Regions from separate parts of the Kocuria sp. CH-021 genome, predicted to be linked through region 1. Evidence: riboswitches for the same ligand, from Rfam matches in the RefSeq annotation. Region 1 holds a riboswitch; the other holds the start of a gene.

Region 1 (7,766 bases):
GACCAGGGCCAGTCCCACGGCGGTGGACGTCCCGGCGCGGACGGCGAGGAACGCACCGGCCAGGGCCAGCAGCATGAGGGTGCCCGAGACGATCCGCAGGCCCTCGAGGCCGGTCAGGGCCAGCACGGGGCGCGTGATCACGGTGTAGCCGGCCCAGTACTTGAAGTAGTCGTTGTCGGTGAGCACGGCCCCCTCGGAGATCGCCCGCAGCTGCTCCGGGCCTCCGCCGCAGGTGGCCAGCCGGGGCATCCGGACCGCCCGGCTGAACGCGGACTCCTCCGGGGACGCCCCCAGGCCCGTGCCCGCCACGACGCACTCGGTGAAGGTGTCCGCGGGGGTGCCCATCCGGTCGATCGTGTCGATGGGCCCGTAGGTGCCGTCCTCGACCGCCGCGACGAGGTGCTCGACGACGGGCCGGTCCGGCACGGCCTGGCCCAGCGTCAGCAGCCCGAACAGGGCGAACTGCAGGACCAGGAGCATTCCCAGCCCCTGGGCCCAGGGCAGCAGGAGGTGCAGCCGCGACCGCACGGCCTCGCGCCCCGCGCTCACGGGACCTGCCGCCGGTCCTCCGTGCGGCCGCCCCCGGCGGTCCGGTCCGGCGCCTCCCCGCCGCTCCACGGGGGAGCCGGGTGGCGCAGGTAGAACAGCCGGGAGGTCTCCCGGCGGATCTTCGCCTGGCCGCTCAGGAGCACGCCCATGAGCAGGAACACCCCCGCCAGGAGCACCAGGGAGGCGGCCAGGAACGCCGTCGGGAAGCGGGGGACGAGACCGGTGCCCGCGAACTCCACCACCACGGGCAGGCCGAGGGCCAGGCCCAGCAGGAACAGGGCCAGGGAGACGGCGCCGGTGACCAGGAGGGGCCGCTCGTGGAAGAGCAGCTGCCCGAAGATGCCGAGGATCCGGAAGCCGTCGTGGTAGGTCCGCAGCTTGCTCTCGCTGCCGGCGGCCCGGTCCCGGAAGCCCACGGCCACCTCGGCCTGCGGCACCCGCGCGTTGACCGCGTGGACGGTCAGCTCCGTCTCGATCTCGAACTCGCGCGAGAGCGCGGGGAAGGACTTGACGAAGCGGCGCGAGAAGACCCGGTAGCCGCTGAGCATGTCGGAGACCTTCCGGCGGAAGGCGAAGCTCACGAGCCCGTTGAAGAACCTGTTGCCGGACTCGTGCCCCGACCGGTACGCGGTGCTGGTGGTCTGCCGGCGCACGCCCAGCACGTGGTCGTAGGGCCCGGACAGCAGGGTGTCGATCATGGCGGGGGCGTCGGCGACGTCGTAGGTGTCGTCGCCGTCGACGAGCAGGTAGACGTCGGCGTCCAGGTCCGCGAAGGCCCGCCGGACCACGTTGCCCTTGCCCTTCTCCTCCTCGCGCCGGACCTGCGCCCCGGCCCGCCGGGCGGCCTCGGCGGTGCCGTCCGTCGAACAGTTGTCGTAGACGTGCACCTCGATGCCGGGCACGGCGGCGTGCAGATCCGTGACGACCTTCGCGATCGCCGCTTCCTCGTTGTGGCACGGCACGACGGCCACGATGCGGGGGGTGGGAGGCATGGGCACTCGTTCCTGCGGTCCGGGCGGGGGCCCGTCCATTATGCCGAGGCCGGGCCCGGGCGCCGGACCGCCCTCCACCGCCCGTGCGTCGCCGTGCGTCCGTGTTGCGCCCCGTGACGTCCCGGTCGTCACAGTCCGCGCTCCGGCGTCTTCTGGGCGCCCGCACTTGGCAGCACGGCGGGGCGGCCGCTGGAATGGGTCCTGCATCTATCCAGAGCGGCCGAGAGACCTGGCTCGTCGACGCCGCAGCAACCATCCGCGCCCCCGCCACGGGGTGCGCGGAACGGTGCTCCCGCCAGGACCGATGGAGCTGTCGCTTCCCTCCCGGGTCCGCCCCGGGACGGTTGCCGCCCTCCCTCGGGGTGACCCTTGGAGGAAGAACGTGACACCACGCCCGATCGCCCGGCCGGCGCCGCCGTCCCTGTCCTACGAGCTCTATCCGCCCCGCGGCGCGGCGAGCGCCGCGACGCTGCTGCGGACCATCGAGGAGCTCGAGCCCACCCGTCCCGACCACGTCTCGGTGACGTACAGCGGGGACGAGCAGCGCCGGGACAGCTCGCTCGCCCTGCTCGACCACCTCCTGGCGCGCACGAGCCTGCGGCCCCTGGCGCACCTGACGTGCGTCGGCAGCAGCCGGGCCGAGCTGGAGCGGACCGTGGCCACCCTGGTCCGCCGCGGCGTGCGGGGCGTCCTGGCCCTGCGCGGGGACCGGGACCCGGAGGCGGCGCCGGGCGAGCTGCGGCACGCCGGCGAGCTCGTGGAGCTCGTGCGCGAGGTCGAGCAGCGCCACACGGCCTCCCTGGCGGCCGGCCGGCTCGCCGTGGGCGTGGCGGCCTATCCGACCCGGCACCCGGAGTCGCCCTCGTTCCGGCACGACGTGGAGGTGCTGCTGGCCAAGCAGCGCGCCGGGGCGGACTTCGCGATCACGCAGGTCTACTTCCGCCCGCAGCGCTACGAGCGCCTGGTCGCGGCGGCGACGGCGGCGGGGGTGACCATCCCGATCGTCCCCGGGATCATGCCGGTCACCGATCCGGGGCGGCTGCGGACCCTGTGCCGGCTGGCCGGCCTGGCGCCCCATCCCGGCCTGGCCGCCGCGCTGGAGGACGCGTCCGGCCCCGCGGAGCGGCACCGCGCCGGCGTGGCCTTCGCGGCCCGGCTGGCCCGCGCCGCCCTGGACGCCGGGGCTCCCGGCCTGCACCTCTACACCTTCAACGAGCACCGGGCCGCGCTGGACCTGCTGGAGCACGTGGACCTCCCCCGCGCCCCGCACGTGCCCGTCCCGCTCGACGACCTGCTGCTCCCCGCGTGAGCACGCACCGCCCCACCGTTCCGCACGAGACCTCTCGACCTCACGACACCCTTCAGGAGATCCCCATGAGCACTGTCCCGTTCCCCGCCGCCACCATCACCGGCTACCCCCGGATCGGCCGCCGCCGCGAGCTGAAGAAGGCCCTCGAGGCCTACTGGGCCGGGCGCTCGACCCGCGAGGAGCTCGAGTCGGCGGCCGCCCAGCTGCAGCTGGCGACCCACCGCCGGCTCGTGGAGCTGGGCCTCGGCGCCCGGGACTCGTCCCTGCCCGCGGCGTTCCCCCTCTACGACCAGGTGCTGGACACCACCGTGGCCCTCGGGGCGGTCCCGTCCCGCTTCGCCGACCTCGCCGACCCCGAGGGCCGGCTCGACCTCGACGCGAGCTTCGTGCTCGCCCGCGGGGACGCCGGCCGCGCCCCGCTCGAGCTCACCAAGTGGTTCGACACCAACTACCACTACCTCGTGCCGGAGATCGGCCCGGACACCCCGTTCCGCGCCACCGCCGACCGGCTGGTGGCGGACGTCCGCCGCGCCGCGGCGCACGGCTTCACCGTCCGGCCGGTCCTCGTGGGACCCGTGTCCTTCCTCCTCCTCGCCAAGGCCGACGACGACGCCCCCGCGGGCTTCGACCCGCTGCGGCGGCTCCCCGAGCTGCTCCCGGTGTACGCGGAGCTGCTGGGCGAGCTGGCCGCGGCCGGCGCGGACTGGGTGCAGCTGGAGGAGCCGGCGCTCGTGGCGGACCAGCACGTCCCGGCGGAGCAGCTCGCCGCGTCCGTGTGGGACGCCTACACGGCCCTGTCCGCCGTGCCCCGGCGCCCGCAGCTGTTCGTCACCACCTCCTACGGCTCGCCCGGGCCGCTGCTGCACCCCCTGGCCTGCTCCGGCGTGGAGGCCCTGCACCTCGACCTCGTCAAGGGCGCGGCGCCCTCTCCCGAGGAGCTGGAGCTCTTCCGGGACGAGGACTCCGCCGTGCTCGTGGCCGGAGCCGTCGACGGGCACAACGTGTGGCGGGCCGACCTGGCCGGCCGGCTCGACCGGCTCGCGGAGCTGGCCGCCGGCGGCGTCCTGGTGTCCGTGGCCTCCTCCACGTCCCTGTTCCACGTCCCGCACGACGTGGCCGAGGAGACCGGGCTGGACCCGCTGCTGCGGAGCTGGCTCGCCTTCGCCGACCAGAAGGTCGGCGAGATCGTCACCCTGGCCCGCGGTCTCGCCGCCGGGACGGAGGCGGTCGCGGAGGAGCTGGCCGAGGCGGCCGAGGCCCGGCGCACCCGGGAGACCGCCGCGGGGGTCCGGGACACGGCCGTGCGGGAGCGCGCCGGGGCGCTGACCGCCGCCGACATCGGACGCGCGCCCGCGGAGGTCCGCCGGGCCGCGCAGGAGGGGCGGTCCTTCACGGCGTCCGGACCCCTCCCCCCGCTGCCCACCACCACGATCGGCTCCTTCCCGCAGACGCCCGAGGTCCGCGCCGCCCGCGCCCAGCACCGGGCCGGGACCCTCACGGACGACCGGTACGACGCCTTCCTGCGCGAGGAGATCGAGCGGGTCGTGCGGCTGCAGGAGGAGCTGGGCCTGGACGTGCTGGTGCACGGCGAGGCCGAGCGCAACGACATGGTCCAGTACTTCGCCGAGCACCTCGACGGCTTCGCGACCACCGTGCACGGCTGGGTGCAGTCCTACGGCTCCCGCTGCACCCGTCCCTCGATCCTGTGGGGCGACGTCAGCCGGGAGGGCGAGGGCCTGCGCGGCGAGGCGTTCACGGTCCCGTGGATCAGCCACGCCCAGTCCCTCACCGACAGGCCGGTCAAGGGCATGCTGACGGGCCCGGTCACGATCCTCGCGTGGTCCTTCGTGCGCGACGACCAGCCGCTCGCGGAGACCGCGAACCAGGTGGCCCTCGCGCTGCGGGACGAGGTCGCGGACCTCGAGGCCGCCGGGATCGGGATCATCCAGGTCGACGAGCCGGCGCTGCGGGAGCTGCTGCCGCTGCGCCGCGCGGACCAGCCCGCCTACCTGGGCTGGTCGGTGGACGCGTTCCGCCTGGCCACCTCGGGGGTGCGGGACGCGACCCAGATCCACACCCACCTGTGCTACTCGGAGTTCGGCGAGGTGGTCGGGGCGATCGACGGCCTGGACGCCGACGTCACGAGCATCGAGGCGGCCCGGTCCCGGATGGAGGTGCTGACCGACCTCGAGGCCGCCGGCTTCTCCCGGGGCATCGGCCCGGGCGTGTGGGACATCCACTCCCCGCGCGTGCCCGCCCAGGAGGAGATCGAGCAGCTGCTCGAGCGGGCCCTCGAGCACGTCCCGGCGCGGACCCTGTGGGTCAACCCGGACTGCGGCCTGAAGACCCGCGGCTACGCGGAGACCAGGGCGTCGCTGGAGCACCTCGTGGCGGCGGCCCGGACCGCGCGCGAGCGCGTGGCGCAGCCGGCCGGCCTGCCGCTGATCGTCCAGCACGGCGAGCGCGGCTGACCCCCGGGCCCACCCGTCGACCCGCGGGAGCCCGCACGCCCACGATCCGCCGTGGTCGTACGGGCTCCTGCGGGTCACGGGTCGGCACCCCGTCGGGCGCGGGCTCAGCGCAGGCGGCCGTCGCGCATGGTCACGCACCGGTCGGCGAGCGGGACGAGCTCGGTGTCGTGGGTGACCACGACCGTGGCCGTGCCGAACCGCCGGGTGGCGTCCACGATCAGGCCGAGGACCTCGCGGGCCCGGTGGTGGTCCAGGGCCGCGGTCGGCTCGTCCACCAGCAGCACCTGCGGCGAGCCCATCAGTGCCCGCGCGATGTTCACCCGCTGCCGCTGCCCCCCGGAGAGCTGGTGCGGGCGCCGGGCGGCCGCCGCGCCCAGGCCGACGAGCTCGAGCAGCCCGCCCGCCCGCTCCCGGGCCGCCTCGAGGTCCCTGCCCCGGGCTCCCCGCACGTGGGCGGTGAGCACGAGCTGCTCCAGGGCCGTCAGGGACGGCAGCAGATTGGGCTGCTGGAAGACCATCCCGATCCGGGTCCGGCGCAGTCGCGCGAGCTCGCGCTCGGGCAGGCCGGTGATCTCCCGGCCGGCGAGGAGCACCGCCCCGGCGCTGGGCCGGACCAGGGTGGCGGCCACGGCCAGCAGGGACGACTTGCCGGACCCCGAGGGGCCCACCAGGGCGGTGACCGTGCCGGCCTCCGCAGCGAGGTCCACGGCGTCCAGTGCCCGGACGGTGCGGGGGCGGCCGTTCCCGTCCGTCCCGTCGGGATAGGCGAGGGTGACGTCCTCCAGTCGGAGCACGGCCCCGGAGGACGTCGCCGCGGCGTTCGTCGCGGGTGCTGCCGCGGAGGCCACGGCGGATGTCACGCCGGATGTCACGCCGGATGTCGCCGCGGATGTCACGGTGGAAGTCACGGCGGATGTCACGGCGGAGGTGTCCGGCGACGTTGCCGGGGCCGGGGTGGTGCGGAACGGCGTGGTCCTGCGGGAGTGGTCAGCGCGCATGGTCAGTTGCCTCCGAGGGCGAGCAGGGGATCGACGGACGAGACGCGGCGGGTGGCGAGCAGGGCCCCGGCCGTGCCCAGGACGAACACGCCCAGGACCGGGACCAGGACAGTGGCGGGAGTCAGCGCGAACGGGACCGCGGTCCCGGCGGCGAGTCCGCCGGCCAGTCCCCCGAGGCCGCCGGCGAGGACGCCCAGCAGGAGGACCGCGGCGGCCTGGGCCAGGGCGTCCCGCAGCACGTAGCCGCGCGAGGAGCCCAGCGCCCGCAGGACGGCGATGTCGCGGGTGCGCTGGATCGTCCAGACGGTCAGGAACGACACCACGACCAGGGCGGAGATCCCGTAGAGGAAGGCCTGCATCATCAGCAGCGAGCCCCGCTCCGAGCGATAGGCCGGCAGGGCCGCCAGGGCGCCGCGGGCGTCGGTGGACACGGTGCCGGCGGCCTCGTCGGCCGCCGCCACGGCCCCCTCGGGGAGTCCGGCGCCGGCGGGCACGGCCAGGGCGGTGGCCCCGGCCCCCTCGCCGAGGTGGGCGATCCCGGGGAAGTCGGTCATCGACGTCCACACCACGGGCACGTGGCTGTAGTGCTCGTCCGCGGCGATGCCGGCGACGGTCAGCTCCGTCGAGGACAGCCGGACGACGTCCCCCACGGACAGCCCCAGGTCCCCGGCCACGGTCTCGCTGAGCACGGCGCGCCCGGGAGCCGGGCGCGCCGATCCCGCGAGGGTCCCGAGCGCGGGGACCAGTGCCGTGTCCTCCTCCAGTCCGACGACGGCGACACCGGCCGCCCCGCCGCCGGCGGTCCCGGCCCGGCTCTGCGCCACGCCGAGACGCTCGACGACCGCGGCCCCGGCGGCGTCCTCCCAGATCCGCAGCTGCTCCTCCGTGATCCCGGACTCCGGGAAGGACGGCTGCCCCGATCCGTCCGCCGGGGCGCCGAACACGATGCGGCCGGCGTCGAGACGGTCCAGGGCGGACGTGCTCTGGCGGCCCAGGCCGTCGGTCAGCCCGGTGAGCAGGACGAGCAGGAGGGTGATGAGGGCGACGACCCCGCCGACGAGGGCGAACCGCCCTCGGGCGAAGACGAGGTCCCTGGCGGACAGGTACATGGGATGGCTCCTGGGGTGTGGTGGCGGTAGCTGTTCTTCCGTCCTCCAGCCTGGCGGGGGCGGGCCGCCCGCGGATCGGCCGCCCGGTCGGTCCTGCGGCGCCGTCGGACGGACCCGCCGATCCATCGAACGGTTGATCCGGGGGCGCCGCCGCGCGCATAGCATGGCCAGGTCTGCTGCGGACGCCCGTGCCGCCGTGGAGCCGGGCGGTGCCGGCCGCGTCCGGGCGGACCGCGACCGTGCGAGAGGAGATCCGGTGGACGACGCCTCGACGCCCGCCGTGCTGCGCGCCCTGCGGGTCACGCTGCACGTGGGCTTCGCGGGCCTGCTGGCGCCGG
Region 2 (7,766 bases), on a different contig from region 1:
GGCCTGACCCATGCGCCCGGCACCGTGGAACCGTCGTCCGTGCAGCCAGGAAAGGACCGCAGCACCGTGAGCTTCAGCTGGAGCAACCCCTCCTCCCCCACCCCCAATCCCGCGCTCGTCTCCGACGAGGCCCGGATCGCCTTCTGGGAGGGCCAGGCCTCCCGGCTCGACTGGGCCGAGCCGTGGCGGACGGCCCACCGTTTCGAGCAGCCGCGGCGGATCGGCGAGGACGAGCAGGGCAGCCCCACCTGGTCGGTCCCCGAGATCGCGTGGTTCGAGGGCGGGAAGCTCAACGTGGCCCACAACTGCGTGGACCGCCACGTCGAGGCCGGCCGCGGCGCCCACGTGGCCCTGTACTTCGAGGGCGAGCCCGGGGACCGGCTGGTCTACACCTACGCCGACCTGCAGCGGGAGGTCTCCCGCGCCGCCAACGCCCTGCTCGCCCTCGGCGTGGAGCAGGGCGACCGGGTGGTGATCTACCTCCCGGTCATCCCGGAGACCGTCATCATCACGCTGGCCTGCGCCCGCATCGGGGCGGTGCACTCGCTGGTCTTCGGCGGGTTCTCCGCCGAGGCGCTGCGGTTCCGCGTCGAGGACACCGGCGCCAAGGTCCTCGTGACCACGGACGGGCAGCACCGGCGCGGGGCCGTGGTGCCCGTGAAGGCCGTCGCGGACGAGGCCTGCGGCGGCGACAACGCGATCGAGCACGTCGTCGTCGTCCGCCGCACCTCCCGGCCGGGCCGCACGGACCTGCCGCGGGGCACCCGGGGGACGCACTCCAAGGACGAGGACGCCGTCCCGTGGACGCGCGGGCGCGACGTGTGGTGGCACGAGCTGGTCGCCGAGCAGTCCGACGTGCACGAGCCCCAGGCGTTCGACGCCGAGACGCCGCTGTTCATCATCTACACCTCCGGGACCACCGGCAGGCCCAAGGGCCTGGTGCACACGATGGGCGGCTACCTCGTGCAGGCCGCCTACACCCACGCCCTGCTGTTCGACCTGCTGCCCGACGTCGAGGACGAGGACGGCGAACTGCGCCCGGACGAGCTGGCGACCGTCAACGACCCCGCGAAGGTGGACTCGACCGTCCACTGGTGCACCGCCGACCTCGCGTGGGTCACCGCGCACACCTACGAGATCTACGGGCCCCTGGTCAACGGCGTGTCCGAGGTGATCTACGAGGGCACCCCGAACACGCCGCACTGGGGCCGGCACTTCGAGGTGATCGAGCGCTACGGGGTCACCGCCTACTACACGGCGCCCACGCTGATCCGCTCCCTGATGGGGGCGTTCCCGAAGGGCGTGCCGCCGCTCTACAACCTCAACTCCGTCCGGCTGCTCGGCTCCGTGGGGGAGTCGATCAACCCGGAGGCGTGGCGCTGGCTGCGCGCCCAGCTGGGCCGGGACGAGGTGCCGTTCGTGGACACGTGGTGGCAGTCCGAGACGGGCGCCACCGTGATGTCCCCCCGCCCGCACGACCCGCAGTTCGCGCCCCCGGGGACGTTCGACGACGGAGCGCCGCACACCGCCCTGAAGCCGGGCTGCGCCACCCGGGCGGTCCCGGGGATCTCCACCCGCGTGGTGGACGAGGCCGGGGAGCCGGTCCCGCCCGGGGTGCAGGGCTTCGTGGTGGTGGACCGGACCGGCCCCTCGATGGCCCGCACCGTGTGGGGCGACCCGCAGCGCTACCTCTCCTCCTACTGGCAGGCCTACGCCGAGCAGGGCTGGTTCCTGGCCGGGGACGGCGCCCGCTGCGACGAGGAGGGGGACATCTACATCCTGGGGCGGGTCGACGACGTCATCAACGTCTCCGGGCACCGGCTGTCCACCATCGAGATCGAGTCGGCGCTCGTCACCCACCCGTGGGTGGTCGAGGCCGGTGCCGCGCCGGTGCGCGACGAGCTGACCGGCCACGCGGTGCTCGCCTACGTGGTGCTGGCCCCCGAGGCCGCCCGCGTCCCGGCGGACGAGCTGACCGCGGCGCTGCGGGAGCACGTGGCGCACGAGATCGGCCCCATCGCCAAGCCCAGGGCGGTCGTGGCCGTCCCGGACCTGCCGAAGACGCGCTCCGGAAAGATCACCCGGCGCCTGCTCGCGCAGCTGTGGGAGGGGGCGCCGCTGGGCGACCGGTCCTCCCTGCAGAACGAGGAGGCGCTGGAGCACATCGCCGAGGTCCTGGCCGCACGGCGGTAGGAGCACGGCGACGCCGGGTGACGGCCCGCGACCCGCTCCGCAAGGACGTTGAGACTTGTGACGTCCCAGTCCGCACCGCCCCTAGGATGAATGCCGTGAACGACACCCCCCGCCCCGCAGGAACCGGCCGCCCCGCACCGGCCGGGCTGCTGCCCGGGCTGCCGAACACCGAGCTCAAGCTCGCGATGGCCGGCTCCGGCGCCCTGTTCTCGGCCTACGTCCTGGTGCACCTGCTCGGGAACCTGAAGGTCTACCAGGGCGAGGAGAAGTTCAACGCCTACGCCGCGTTCCTCCGCACCGCCGGCGCCCCCGTGCTGCCGCGCGGCACCGTGCTCTGGGTGGCACGCGGCGTGCTGGCCACCGGTCTGCTCGTCCACGTCGGCGCCGCCGCGGTGCTCACCGCGCGGTCCTGGGCGGCGAACGGGACGCTGCTGCCGCGCGCCGGCCGGCGCCCGCGGGGGCGCCGTCGCTCCCCCTGGGCGGTGGCGAAGCGCTCGATGCGCAGCACGGGCGGCGTGCTCGGGCTGTTCACGGCCTTCCACGTCCTCGACCTGACCCTGGGCGCCCGACCCGCCGCGGCCCGGGGCTTCGCGCACGGCAGCGCCTACGGCAACCTCGTGGCCAGCCTCTCGCGGCCGCCCGTGGCCGCGGCGTACGCCGTGTCCATGGCGGCGCTGGCCGCCCACCTGGTGCACGGCATCCCGGAGATCGCCAACGACGTCGGCGTGCCCGGGGACCAGCGGTTCCAGCGGCGGCTGCGGATCGCCGCGAACGCCTTCGGCGCCGCCGTGGCCGCCGGCAACACCACGATCCCCGTGGCCGTGCTGACCCGCGCGGTGCGCTGAGCCCCGTGGCCGCCCTCCCCCGCCGGCGGGGCGACCTCCTGCGGAACGGCCTGCCGCGGGATCGGGCACCTGCCGGCGAACGAACACGAGACGACCCCCGACGAGACGACAAGGACCCGAGCGAGTGAGCACCTTCTCCCTGACCGTGGACGTGTGGCGCCAGCCCTCCCCGGAGGAGCCCGGGGATTTCACGGCCTACGACGTCCCGGACGCGAGCCCGGAGATGACCGTGCTCGAGCTGCTCGACCGGATCAACGCGCAGCTGGAGGCCGCCGGCGAGGACCCGGTGGTCTTCGACGACGGCTGCCGCGAGGGGATCTGCGGCAAGTGCGGGGTGACGGTCGACGGCGTGGCGCACGGACCCGAGCGCAACGCCGCGAGCTGCATGCAGCACCTGGGCGCCTACCGGGACGGGGACCGGGTGCGCATCGAGCCCCTGCGGGCGTCCTCCTTCCCGGTCAAGCAGGACCTCTCCGTGGACAAGAAGGCGCTGCGCCTGGTGGCGAAGGCCGGGAAGTTCCCGGTGGCGATGAAGGCACTGGCCAACGGCGGCTGCATCAGCTGCGGGGCGTGCGTGGCGTCCTGCCCCAACGGCTCCGGCCAGCTCTTCGTGGGCACGATGCTCAAGGAGCTGCCGCCGCTGGCCAAGGACGACGCCGAGCGCCGGGAGCGCTCGGCCAAGGTGATCGACGCGGCGGAGGAGCAGTTCGGCCCCTGCTCCCTGCTCGGCGACTGCGTGGAGGTCTGCCCGGCCGGGCTGCCGGTCGAGAACCTCTCCGCGGTGGCGCAGGAGTACCTGCGCAACCGCTTCCCGCGCCGGGGCGGGGACGCGCCGGGTCCGCGGTGACCCCGCGCGGCGTGTCTTGCCGCGCGGGGAGGTGACTGCTACTTTTCGGGCACGTCCTCGAGACCCGTGAGGTGGATCACATGAGCGAGCGCCCCGGCAACATCGTCCCCGAACAGGGAGAGTTCGACTACGAGCCGGAGGACCGCGACCCCGCTCGCGCCCCCGGCAGGACCTGGCTCTACCGCGGCCTCGGCGTGCTCCTGGCCCTGCTGGTCTGGTTCCTGCTCGACGGCGCGGAGGTCTCGGCCGACGCCCGGATCGTGGGCGCCGTCGCCGCGCTGATGGCGGTCTGGTGGATGACCGAGGCGGTGCCGCTGTCGATCACCTCGCTGCTGCCGATCGTGCTCTTCCCGGTGCTCACGGCCCTCGAGGTCTCCGAGGTCACGGCGCCCTACGCCAACCCGATCGTGTTCCTGTTCCTGGGCGGCTTCCTGATCGCGATCGCCATGCAGAAGTGGAACCTGCACCGCCGGATCGCACTGCTCACCCTGCACCGCGTGGGCACCCACCCCCGCCAGATCATCCTGGGCCTGATGATCTCCACGGCCTTCCTGTCGATGTGGGTGTCCAACACGGCCACCACGTTGATGATGCTGCCCATCGGCCTGTCCGTGCTGACCCTGGTGGTCGAGAACAGCAGGCACGCCGGCACCCGGGCGGAGGCCGGGGCCATGGGTGAGGACATCCGCTCCGGCAAGGCCATCAGCGACGTCATCGACGACCGCGACGTGCGCCTGTTCGGCGTGGCCCTGGTCCTGGCGATCGCCTGGGCGGCCACCATCGGCGGCCTGGGCACGCTGCTGGGCTCCCCGCCCAACGCGATCGTCGCCGGCTACATCAGCGAGGAGCTGGGCCGGACCGTGGGCTTCGCGCAGTGGATGATGCTCGGCGTGCCCATCGTGATCGTCTTCATCGGGCTCGCGTGGCTGATCATCACCCGCGTCATCTTCCGCTTCCACCTCGACGAGGTGCCGGGCGGCAAGGAGCTGATCAACGAGGAGATCGCCGCCCTCGGCCCGATGAGCCAGGGCGAGAAGATCGTGCTGGGCGTGTTCGTGACCGCGGCGTTCTTCTGGATCGTCCCGGGGCTGCTCTCCGGGATCGGCGACATCGGCGAGCAGCTGCCCTGGCTGGACCTCTTCGACGACACGGTGGTCGCCATCGGCGCCGGCGTGCTGCTCTTCCTGCTCCCCGGCGACAAGCAGGGGAACATGACCCTGGAGTGGAACGACGCCGAGGAGGGCCTGCCCTGGGGCGTGCTCCTGCTCTTCGGCGGCGGCCTGTCCCTGGCCGCCGCCGTGGCCGGCACGGGCCTGGACGCCTGGTTCGGCGAGCAGGTCAGCGGGCTGGGCGCGCTGCCGATCGTGCTGCTGCTGGCCGCGGTCGTGCTGATCGTGCTGCTCCTGACCGAGATCACGTCCAACACCGCCACGGCCGCCACGTTCATCCCGATCCTGGGCGGGGTCGCCGTCGGGATCGGGGTGGACCCCATGACGCTGCTCATCCCGGCGGCGCTGGCGGCCACGTGCGCGTTCATGCTGCCGGTGGGCACCCCGCCCAACGCCATCGTCTTCGCCACCGGCCAGGTCAAGATCGCCGAGATGGTGCGCGGCGGCGTGGTGCTCAACATCGTGGGCGTCATCCTGATCACGATCTTCACCGTGCTGATCGGCCCGTTCGCGCTGGGCCTGGTGATCTGACCGGTTCTCGTGCACGTCCGGCCGGCCGCCGCCGCGGGGCCGGCCGGACGCCGCACGGCGGAGCGTGCGCCCGGTTGGCGCGGGGCCGCCCGGGGCAGCACAATGGGAGGCAGCCATCCCGAGCGGCCGAGAGACCTGGATCGACGACGCCGCAGCAACCGTGGTCGACGTCGCAGACCGCACGGTGCTACCGCCAGGACCGATGGAGCAGCGCACCCCCGGACCGCTCGCCCGGGTCCGTCTCCGCCCGGGACCGTCCAGCGGCACCACTCGCACGAGGAGTTCTCCCCATGGCCGACCACCAGTTCGGGTTCCGCACCCGCGCCCTGCACGCCGGGGGCACCCCCGACGCCGAGCACGGCGCCCGCGCGGTCCCGATCTACCAGACCAGCTCGTTCGTCTTCAAGGACGCCGACGACGCCGCCAACCTGTTCGCCCTGCAGAAGTACGGCAACATCTACTCCCGCATCGGCAACCCGACCGTCGCGGCGTTCGAGGAGCGCATCGCCTCCCTCGAGGGCGGCATCGGCGCCGTGGCCACCGCCTCCGGGATGTCCGCCGAGTTCCTCGTGTTCGCCGCCCTTGCCCAGGCCGGGGACCACATCGTGGCCTCCGCGCAGCTCTACGGGGGGACGGTCACCCAGCTGGACGTCACCCTGCGCCGCTTCGGCATCGAGACCACGTTCGTCCCGGGCACGGACCCCGCCGACTACCGGGCCGCCGTGCGCCCGGGGACGAAGGCCGTCTACACGGAGGTCGTGGCCAACCCGTCCGGGGAGATCGCCGACCTGGAGGGCCTCGCCGCGGTCGCGCACGAGGCCGGCGTCCCGCTCGTCGTCGACTCGACGATGACCCCGCCCTACCTGATCCGCCCGTTCGAGCACGGGGCGGACATCGTCATCCACTCGGCGACCAAGTTCCTGGGCGGCCACGGCACCACGCTGGGCGGCGTCGTCGTCGAGTCCGGCCGCTTCGACTGGGCGAACGGCAACTTCCCGTCCATGACCGAGCCGGTGCCGACGTACAACGACGTCACCTGGTGGGGGAACTTCGGGGAGTACGGGTTCCTGACCAGGCTGCGCACCGAGCAGCTGCGGGACATCGGCCCCGCCCTGGCGCCCCAGTCCGCGTGGAACCTGCTCCAGGGCGTCGAGACGCTGCCGCAGCGGATGGACGCGCACCTGGCCAACGCGCACGTCGTCGCGCGCTGGCTGGAGGAGGACCCGCGCGTCTCCTACGTCGACTGGGCGGGGCTGCCGAGCCATCCCCACCACGACCGGGCGCAGAAGTACCTGCCCCTCGGCCCGGGCGCCGTGTTCGCGTTCGGGGTCTCCCCCACCGAGCGGCTCGGCGGACGGGAGGTCGGCGCCCGCTTCATCGAGAACCTGCAGCTGGCCAGCCACCTGGCCAACATCGGCGACGCCCGCACCCTCGTCCTGCACCCGGCCTCGACCACCCACCAGCAGCTGAGCGCCGAGCAGCTGCTGCGGGCCGGGGTGCGGGAGGACCTCATCCGCCTGTCGGTGGGCCTCGAGGACGTCGAGGACATCCTCTGGGACCTGGACCAGGCCCTCTCCGCGGCGACCGGGCTCTCCCGGGAGTCCGCACCGACCGCCGAAGGAGTGCTCCGATGACCGCCGAGACCCGCACCTGGACGGGGCCGAGCGCCCCCGAGCGGCTGAAGATCCTGCACGGCACCGAGTCGATCGCCATCGTGGGGGCCTCCGACAAGCCCTCCCGCGCCTCCTACTTCGTCTCGACCTACCTGCTGTCGTCCTCGCCGTACCGGGTGTACTTCGTCAACCCGGTGCTGCGGGAGATCATGGGCCGGCCGGTCTACCCGTCGCTGGCGGACCTGCCGGAGGTCCCCGACGTGGTCGACGCGTTCCGGCGCCACGACGACCTCCCGGACGTGGCCCGCGACGCGGTGGCCGTCGGGGCCAGGACGCTGTGGCTGCAGCTGGGCTCCTGGCACGAGGAGGCCGCGCGGATCGCCGAGGAGGGCGGGCTCACGGTGGTCATGGACCGCTGCGTGAAGATCGAGCACGCCCGCTTCCACGGCGGGCTCCACCTGGCCGGCTTCAACACCGGGGTCATCTCGGCGAGGCGGCAGGTCCTGGCCTGAGACGCGGAACGGTCCCGGAGGCCTGGGGCCTCCGGGACCGTTCCGCGCCGCGAGCG

Evidence for each region. A riboswitch is a leader RNA that binds a small molecule or an ion and turns the genes downstream of it on or off. The one in region 1 is predicted to bind S-adenosylmethionine.
Region 2: another riboswitch for S-adenosylmethionine. It lies ahead of ACPYN7_RS03580 (O-acetylhomoserine aminocarboxypropyltransferase/cysteine synthase family protein); the one in region 1 lies ahead of ACPYN7_RS17025 (methylenetetrahydrofolate reductase).

The regions. Positions count from the first base shown of each region.
Region 1 covers NZ_JBNAFK010000030.1:15,888-23,653, forward strand. The annotation lists gene ACPYN7_RS17015 (hypothetical protein) at 1-549, opposite strand, end outside; gene ACPYN7_RS17020 (glycosyltransferase) at 546-1,541, opposite strand; SAM riboswitch class I at 1,746-1,852, shown strand; gene ACPYN7_RS17025 (methylenetetrahydrofolate reductase) at 1,924-2,850, shown strand; gene metE (5-methyltetrahydropteroyltriglutamate--homocysteine S-methyltransferase) at 2,916-5,321, shown strand; gene ACPYN7_RS17035 (ABC transporter ATP-binding protein) at 5,426-6,181, opposite strand; gene ACPYN7_RS17040 (ABC transporter permease) at 6,322-7,428, opposite strand; gene ACPYN7_RS17045 (sensor histidine kinase) at 7,685-7,766, shown strand, end outside.
Region 2 covers NZ_JBNAFK010000003.1:222,991-230,756, forward strand. The annotation lists gene ACPYN7_RS03555 (ABC transporter permease) at 1-7, shown strand, start outside; gene ACPYN7_RS03560 (AMP-binding protein) at 67-2,193, shown strand; gene ACPYN7_RS03565 (succinate dehydrogenase) at 2,280-3,038, shown strand; gene ACPYN7_RS03570 (succinate dehydrogenase/fumarate reductase iron-sulfur subunit) at 3,163-3,885, shown strand; gene ACPYN7_RS03575 (SLC13 family permease) at 3,966-5,585, shown strand; SAM riboswitch class I at 5,696-5,794, shown strand; gene ACPYN7_RS03580 (O-acetylhomoserine aminocarboxypropyltransferase/cysteine synthase family protein) at 5,876-7,219, shown strand; gene ACPYN7_RS03585 (CoA-binding protein) at 7,216-7,710, shown strand.